DNA from 3 places in the Pseudomonas sp. GW821-FHT09C09 genome. Region 3 is predicted to be linked to each of the others. Evidence: riboswitches for the same ligand, from Rfam matches in the RefSeq annotation. Region 3 holds a riboswitch; each other region holds the start of a gene.
What was found. Region 3 has a riboswitch for cobalamin ahead of AC07NR_RS05630 (TonB-dependent receptor plug domain-containing protein). Riboswitches for the same ligand answer to the same signal wherever they lie in the genome.

Region 1 (2,257 bases), 620 kb from region 3:
GACTCAGTCGTTGCTGATAACTGGCCAGTTCTTCGCTGCTGAAGTACAGCAACGGCAGCGCCAGTTGTGCCGCCAGTTCCTGCAGGCCGGGTTCGTCGCGTTTCAGGTCGATGCTCGCCAAAGCCTTGACAGCTTCGAGTTCGATGCGATGGGCTTGCAAGGCCTGGTCGAGCAAGGCGCGCAGCGTACTGGCCGGGCAGCCGCGCTGGCAGCCCAGGCCGACCACGAAGGTCGGCGCTGCGCTGTCATCGGTCATGCGTGGTATTGACCATCGCTTTTGCGACGGAACAACCAGGCGCTGATCAGGCCCAGGGCCAGCCAGAACGCCACGTTGGTCAGCTGCGAAGCGATTTTGAACTGGGCTTCCAGCGCTTCCGGGGCGAGCATCGAGTGCACTACCGGCTGCGGCGCGCCGATCACGTGCGGCACAGCGAGGATCGCCACGCCGAGGATCTTCAACAGCCAGTTGCCGCCAAATGCTATCAGCGCCAGGCCGACAGCGGTCGAAGCAGCAGTGCCGATCCACCACATCTGGCGCGAAGCCAGGTCAGCGGCGGCGGTGCCTGGCAGCTCAGGTGGCAGGCCCAGTGTTGGAGCGAGTACGAACGTCGCGTAACCCGCCAGACCCCAGAGCAGGCCTTGCGAGGTTTTGGTCGGCGCACGCAGGGTGTACAGGCCCGCCAGCATCAGGGCGAAACCTACGGCAACCACCAGATTGCCGCCCGTGGTGGAGACCACGCGCTGCCAGCCGTTTTCCGGTTCCCAGGCTTCGGCATCGTGGGTGTGGGCGGCGGTGCCGGCGGCGTGTTCGTGGACTTCTGCCACCGGCTCGGCCTTCTCGTAGGTTTCAGCCTGGAGAATCAGCGGCGAAACCCAGAAGCTTTGCAGCAAGGTCAGCAGCAGGGCGGCCAGAAGGCCGGTGAAACCTGCGGTCTGCGCGATACGCTTGATCATGTCGTCAGGTCTCAATGGCACGGAAACGCGGCGCTGTGGCGGGTATCGTGCGCGGCGTTGTGCACCGCTTCGATGTGCGAGAAACCGGCGAAGTAGACCAGGCTGGCACCCAGGATCGACGCGAAGATCGCAGCGGTCAGGCGTTGGCTCAGGGTAGTGGTGCTGGAGATTTTGTCCGTGTTGCTGCCGGTGCTGCTGATGATCGACATGGCGCTTCCCTCTGGAGTGTCAGCGGGTGAATGGAGCGCATGAAAGCCCCTGCGAGTCGGGCACGCAGAGGTTCGAACAGCGCCCGCCCACCGCGGGTTTGTTATGTTCAGTGACGCAAAGTGCGCACTGTGTGTTGCGGGCCGGTCTCCGGGCTCACGAGGGGTTGGCGTCAGGCCGACCTGCAAGCGTCACCTTCCCATGCCGTGGGCACAGTGGATCTGACGCTCTCTCGCTTACCGTTGCGGGGGCAGCACCGGACTGACATGGCTTTAGAGTAAAGCACATGATTCACCGGTTTCCCGTTTCACCCTGTGAAGGGCACCCGTAACAAGTTGTGTAGGAGACCATGGGCTGGGGTTTTTAGTCAATTGAATGGGGTGAGGTGTGTTTGGATAGGGGGGGCATATCCGTTGCTTCGGGAGCTGCCGCTGGCGGTTTCGCTCTTACAGCGAGTCACTTTTGGCAAACGCCCGGAATGCCGGCCCAGCCAAAAGTAACCAAAAGGTCTTGGCCCCGGCGTACGGCACTTCGCTTAGGCTCAGTGTTCCCTCGCTACGGTGTCCATCAGGGGGCATCGCCTACGGTTTGCTTCGCTGCACCTCCTCTCGATGTATGCGGCTTCGCCGCACGGCGCTGCGCGCCTACCCCCTGATGGACACCTCCGTTCGGCCTGCCGAAGGGGCAAAAAATCAAAAGCCACATCAAAGGCCAGATCAAAAGCCAGATCAAAAGCCCTCCACGCACCACACACCACGATGAGCGTTAGCTCGAGTAAAGCTTTTGATCGCAGGGCCCGTCGGCAGGCTGAGTGGAGGGATTGATCCGGGGGGGAGCGCAGCGACCGTTTGGCGAAGCCAAACACATCGAGAGGAGGTGCAGCGAAGCAAACCGTAGGCGATGCCCCCGGATCGATCCCGGAGCGAAGGAACCCGAGCCACAGCGAGGGCCGTACGTCAGGGCGCAGACCTTTTGGTTACTTTTGGCTGGGCCGGCATTCCGGGCGTTTGCCAAAAGTGACCCGCCGTAAGGGCGGAACCCTAAGTGGCCATAACCGCAGCAACGGATATGCCCCCAATCCAAACATTGACCGGTC
Region 2 (2,257 bases), on a different contig from region 3:
ACCATCCACATGTCCAGTTGGTAGACCGGCGCACCGCTGGCGCGCTCAAGGATCATCGGGTCGAGAAAGTCCGGGCCGCACTTGAACACGCGGACCTTGCGGCCCTGATTGCGGTGCAAACGGGCCAGCGCGGCGGTGACGGTGGTCTTGCCCTGGCCGGAGGCCGGCGCGGCGATCAGTACCGCCGGGCAGTGACGTGGTTGATTCAAAGTTCGACGCCTTTCTGCGCTTTGATACCGGCCTGGAAGGCGTGCTTGATCATGCCCATTTCGGTGACGGTGTCGCCCATCTCGATCATTTCCGGCTTGGCAGCGCGACCAGTGACGATCACATGCTGCATCGGCGGACGGGCCTGCAGATCGCTGAGCACCTGATCCAGATCGAGGTAACCGTGCTTGAGGGCGATGTTCAGCTCATCGAGCACCACCAGACCGATCGACGGATCACGCAGCAGCTCGCGGGAGACTTCCCATGCAGCCTCGGCGGCGGCGATGTCGCGCTGGCGGTCCTGGGTTTCCCAAGTGAAGCCTTCACCCATCACATGAAAACGCACCTGCTCCGGGAAACGGCGGAAAAACAATTCTTCGCCGGTGCTGTTACGGCCCTTGATGAACTGCACCACGCCGCACTGCATGCCATGGCCCATGGCGCGGGCGAGCATGCCGAACGCCGAGCTGCTTTTGCCTTTGCCGTTGCCGGTCAGCACCAGCACCAGGCCGCATTCGTCGGGCGAATTGGCGATGCGCTCGTCGATCACGGCTTTTTTGCGCTGCATGCGCGCCAGGTGGCGCTCGTCGCGTTCGGGGGAATCAGTCATGGGGGAGCTCTCCGTTGAGGCTGGATAACGGCGGGCAGGCACAAGAATAGACGGCAACAAGCCTGGCATCGCCCACCGTGATGCCGCTGGATGGATCAGGCCGGTCTCCGGGCTCATGAGCGGCGTTCGCCTGGCTGCGCGCCTTCCCGCTTTGCAGCAGTGGCATTAGGCGCAGCTTTTACTCATTTACCGTTGCGGGGGCAGCGCCGGGATCGTGATGGTTCTTCGCTTGAAGACAATCCTCACCGGCTTCCCTGTTTCACTCTGTCGACAGCGGTCACAGAGCACCTGAAACAAGCCGCGAAGGTTAGAGGGTTGGGGGTGGAGCGTCAAATGAAGAGGGGGTCGTGCGGCAAATAACTGCCGCCGATCAATTATCTGACGCCAATCTTGTGCCACACTGTCAGCAGTGATATCAAAGAGCCATGCTTTTTGACTGCAGAGAGCACATCACAATAACAAGGGAGAGCACCATGCAAGGCATGATCATCAGCAATCCGCGGCTGGAATTCCTGCGCCCGGTGCTGGAACGATGGTTTGACTGTATCGACCGCTACAACGCCGTGCGCGGCGACAACGACACACCCTACTGGCACGACGAAAAAGCCAACCTCGGCCTGCTGTCCGCCGCCGCATGGATGGCCGAACTGGTGACCCTGCGCGACACCGCCACGCGCAAACAGAACGAGGAAGGCGAGCGCAATGCCCGGGCCGACCTGTTCCTGGCCGGCGCCGAAGATCGCGCCTACATCCAGGCAACCCAGCGCTGGCCGCGCGTCACCAGCCTGAATCTGACTCAGGCCCTGGCCGATATCACCAGCGATGCCAAGCGCATCAGCTACGCCAGCGATCTCAAACTCGGCTGCCTGTTCGTCGCCCCACAGAAAGCCCAGCACAGCGCCAGCCCGGAAGAACTGCAGGACATGGTCGACGACCTGCAAAAGGAACACACCTGCGCCGTCGCCTGGTACTTCCCGTACGCCTATCGCAAATTGCGCAGCGAGGCCGGCAACTATCACCCCGGCATTGCCGTGCTGTTCAAGGAGGCACGCGGCTGAGGGGTTGAACCATCGGGCTGGTGTGCTTCTCTATGATTAGGAATGCATTCATAGGGAAGATCAGTAATGCGCAAGCCCCACCTCGTTTTCGTCATCGCACTCGCCGGAGGGCTCACCGCCTGTGGTGAATCCTCCAGCCTGCAAGTCTCGGACGGCACCGGCCCGTCCCCCAAGCTGCCCGAACCGAACAAGACCCTGATCCCGACGGTGAACATCGCCCCGGCGATCGGCTGGCCGGCCGGCGCGAAACCGACGCCAGCGGCAGGCACTCAGGTGGCGGCGTTTGCCGAGAATCTCGATCACCCGCGCTGGCTCTACGTGCTGCCCAACGGCGATGTGCTGGTGGCGGAAACCAATGCCCCGGCAAAACCGGACGACGGCA
Region 3 (2,257 bases):
CGCCAACGGCGTGCATGGCTTGCGCGCCAAGGTCAAAGGCCTGCTGCAGGGGCTTGAGGCCGAAGTGCATGTGGTGCTCGACGTGATGTTGCCGGCCGAGCGTGTGGTCGATGCACTGAAATCCTTTCGCGAGAAATTCCCCACCGTTGCCCTGCATCTGCACATGGAAGCGCTCGGCGCCGTGACTGAACGGGTGATCAATCGCGGCGCGGTGGTGGGCGTCAGCGGGCCGATGAACGACGGCATCAACGGCATCGAAAGAATCGGCATCGGCAGCGTCGAGCTGATTCCGGTGGCCGCGCCGAATCATCCTTTGGCGACCGCCGAAGGCAATGTTCCCGGTGCCGGGCGCGAGCACACGCAACTGGTGCTGTCCGACCGCTCGCAACTGACCAAAGACAAGGAGTTTGCTGTGCTGAGCAACCGCACCTGGCGCCTGGCGGACCTGGGCGCCAAACACATGTTGCTGCGTGAGGGCATCGGCTGGGGCAACATGCCGAGGCCAATGATTCAGGAGGATCTGGACAGCGGCCGACTGGTACAACTGGATTTGTCGGAGTACGCCAGCGGGCAATACACCTTCGACGCCATCTACCGCACCGATGTGCCACCGGGCCCGGCAGCGCGGTGGTTGATCGAGCGCTTCGTTCAACAGAACACGCAAGTGGCTTGATCCGGCAAGTTGACGAGCGCCCGTCCGAATGTTCAGATGCCGCCCTGTTTCAGGTGTCCCATGCCGCCGTGCATGGGGTGAAACGGGAAACCGGTGCGTTCGTTTCGAACCAGTCCGGTGCTGCCCCCGCAACGGTAGGCGCGTGATGCTTTCGACATACCACTGTGGCCAGACGGCCATGGGAAGGTGAAAGCGTCCAGATGCGCGAGCCCGGAGACCGGCCTGAAATGCTGTTTGGCAAACTCCTGCGGTGGGCGGGCATGGGCCGGTGTCGGCTTGTGCGCGACGCCTTCTCCTGCATGCTCTTCTGCGAAGATCCTTTCGAGAAGACGATGATCAAACCTTTCAACACCAAGGCTCCATCCCTGTTGTTCGGCTGCCTGTTCAGCCCGCTGTTGCTGGCCGATGACGTGCCGCTCGAACTCACTCAGCAAATCGTTTCCGCGCCGTCCGTGGAGTCCACCACCGTGGCCGACATGGCGCAGTTCGGCAGCAAGGTCGAGATCGTCACCCGCGAGCAAATTGAACGTGCTGGCCCCAGCGCCGATGTCAGCCGCGTGATGCAGATGTTCATTCCCGGCCTGTACGTCGCGCCGAAAAACGGCCCGTTCGACTACGGCACCTATTCCCTGCTGGGCGGACGCAACGATGACACGCTGATCCTGCTCGACGGCGTGCGCCTGAACAATCGCCTGTACGGCGGTCTGTACCTGGACACCCTGCCGGCCAACGCCATCGAACGTATCGAAGTGCTCAAGGGCGGGCAAAGTCTGCTGTTCGGCACCCAGGCCGTGTCCGGCGTGATCAACATCGTCACCCGCAGCCCGCAGAGCCGCCAAGCCTCCGGCGAAGTGAACATGGGCGTGGATACCTTCGGCGGCACCACCGAGGATGCGCGGGTCGAGAACATCTTCACCAACGGTTTCGGCGACCTGGGCCTGCTGGCCTACGTCAGCCATAACGTTTCGGACGGCTATCAGCCGTTTCGCAATCGCGACATCAGAAACAGCAGCGAAAAGAACCGCGCCTACGAAGTCACGACCTTCGGCGCCAAGGCGATTCAGTCCTTCGGCGATGACACGCGCCTGGAACTGTTCTACCAATACGCCGACGCCAACCTCGACTTCGCTCGCCCGGTGGACAACCACAAGACTACCAACGACCGCATCCAGCAGATCGCCACGGCGACCTTCGAACAGAACGTCAATGAACGCTTGAGCTACTTCGTCAAAGGCCACATCAACGACTGGGACACCCGTTACACGCGCATCAACAACACCGCCGATGGCGGCACCCGGACCATCAACCACAACGACTACTGGGGCTTCACCGACTGGGGCGTGCAGGCCGAAGGCAAGGCCGAGTTGCCCGGCGGCCATGTGCTGGTGTTCGGCACGGATAATCAATGGTTCAAGGGTCAGGACGATGTATTGATCATCGACAACGACAAGGCCGAAGCCCACGCGTTCTACACCCAGTTGCGTCCGAAGATCGATGCCCTGCCCGACTGGCATCCGAGCATCGGTATCCGCCACGAAGCCATGAGCGGCGGCGACAGCGCCACGGTCGGCATGCTCACTTCGC

Region 1: another riboswitch for cobalamin. It lies ahead of AC07NR_RS08320 (CbtB domain-containing protein); the one in region 3 lies ahead of AC07NR_RS05630 (TonB-dependent receptor plug domain-containing protein).
Region 2: another riboswitch for cobalamin. It lies ahead of cobO (cob(I)yrinic acid a,c-diamide adenosyltransferase); the one in region 3 lies ahead of AC07NR_RS05630 (TonB-dependent receptor plug domain-containing protein).

The regions. Positions count from the first base shown of each region.
Region 1 covers NZ_JBWKPF010000002.1:736,490-738,746, reverse strand. Annotated here, with positions in the region: gene AC07NR_RS08330 (cobalamin biosynthesis protein) at 1-256, opposite strand, end outside; gene AC07NR_RS08325 (CbtA family protein) at 253-954, opposite strand; gene AC07NR_RS08320 (CbtB domain-containing protein) at 966-1,163, opposite strand; cobalamin riboswitch at 1,286-1,505, opposite strand.
Region 2 covers NZ_JBWKPF010000001.1:27,825-30,081, forward strand. Annotated here, with positions in the region: gene AC07NR_RS00150 (cobyrinic acid a,c-diamide synthase CobB) at 1-209, opposite strand, end outside; gene cobO (cob(I)yrinic acid a,c-diamide adenosyltransferase) at 206-817, opposite strand; cobalamin riboswitch at 899-1,124, opposite strand; gene AC07NR_RS00160 (hypothetical protein) at 1,291-1,875, shown strand; gene AC07NR_RS00165 (PQQ-dependent sugar dehydrogenase) at 1,942-2,257, shown strand, end outside.
Region 3 covers NZ_JBWKPF010000002.1:119,150-121,406, reverse strand. Annotated here, with positions in the region: gene AC07NR_RS05635 (LysR family transcriptional regulator) at 1-673, shown strand, start outside; cobalamin riboswitch at 708-913, shown strand; gene AC07NR_RS05630 (TonB-dependent receptor plug domain-containing protein) at 1,006-2,257, shown strand, end outside.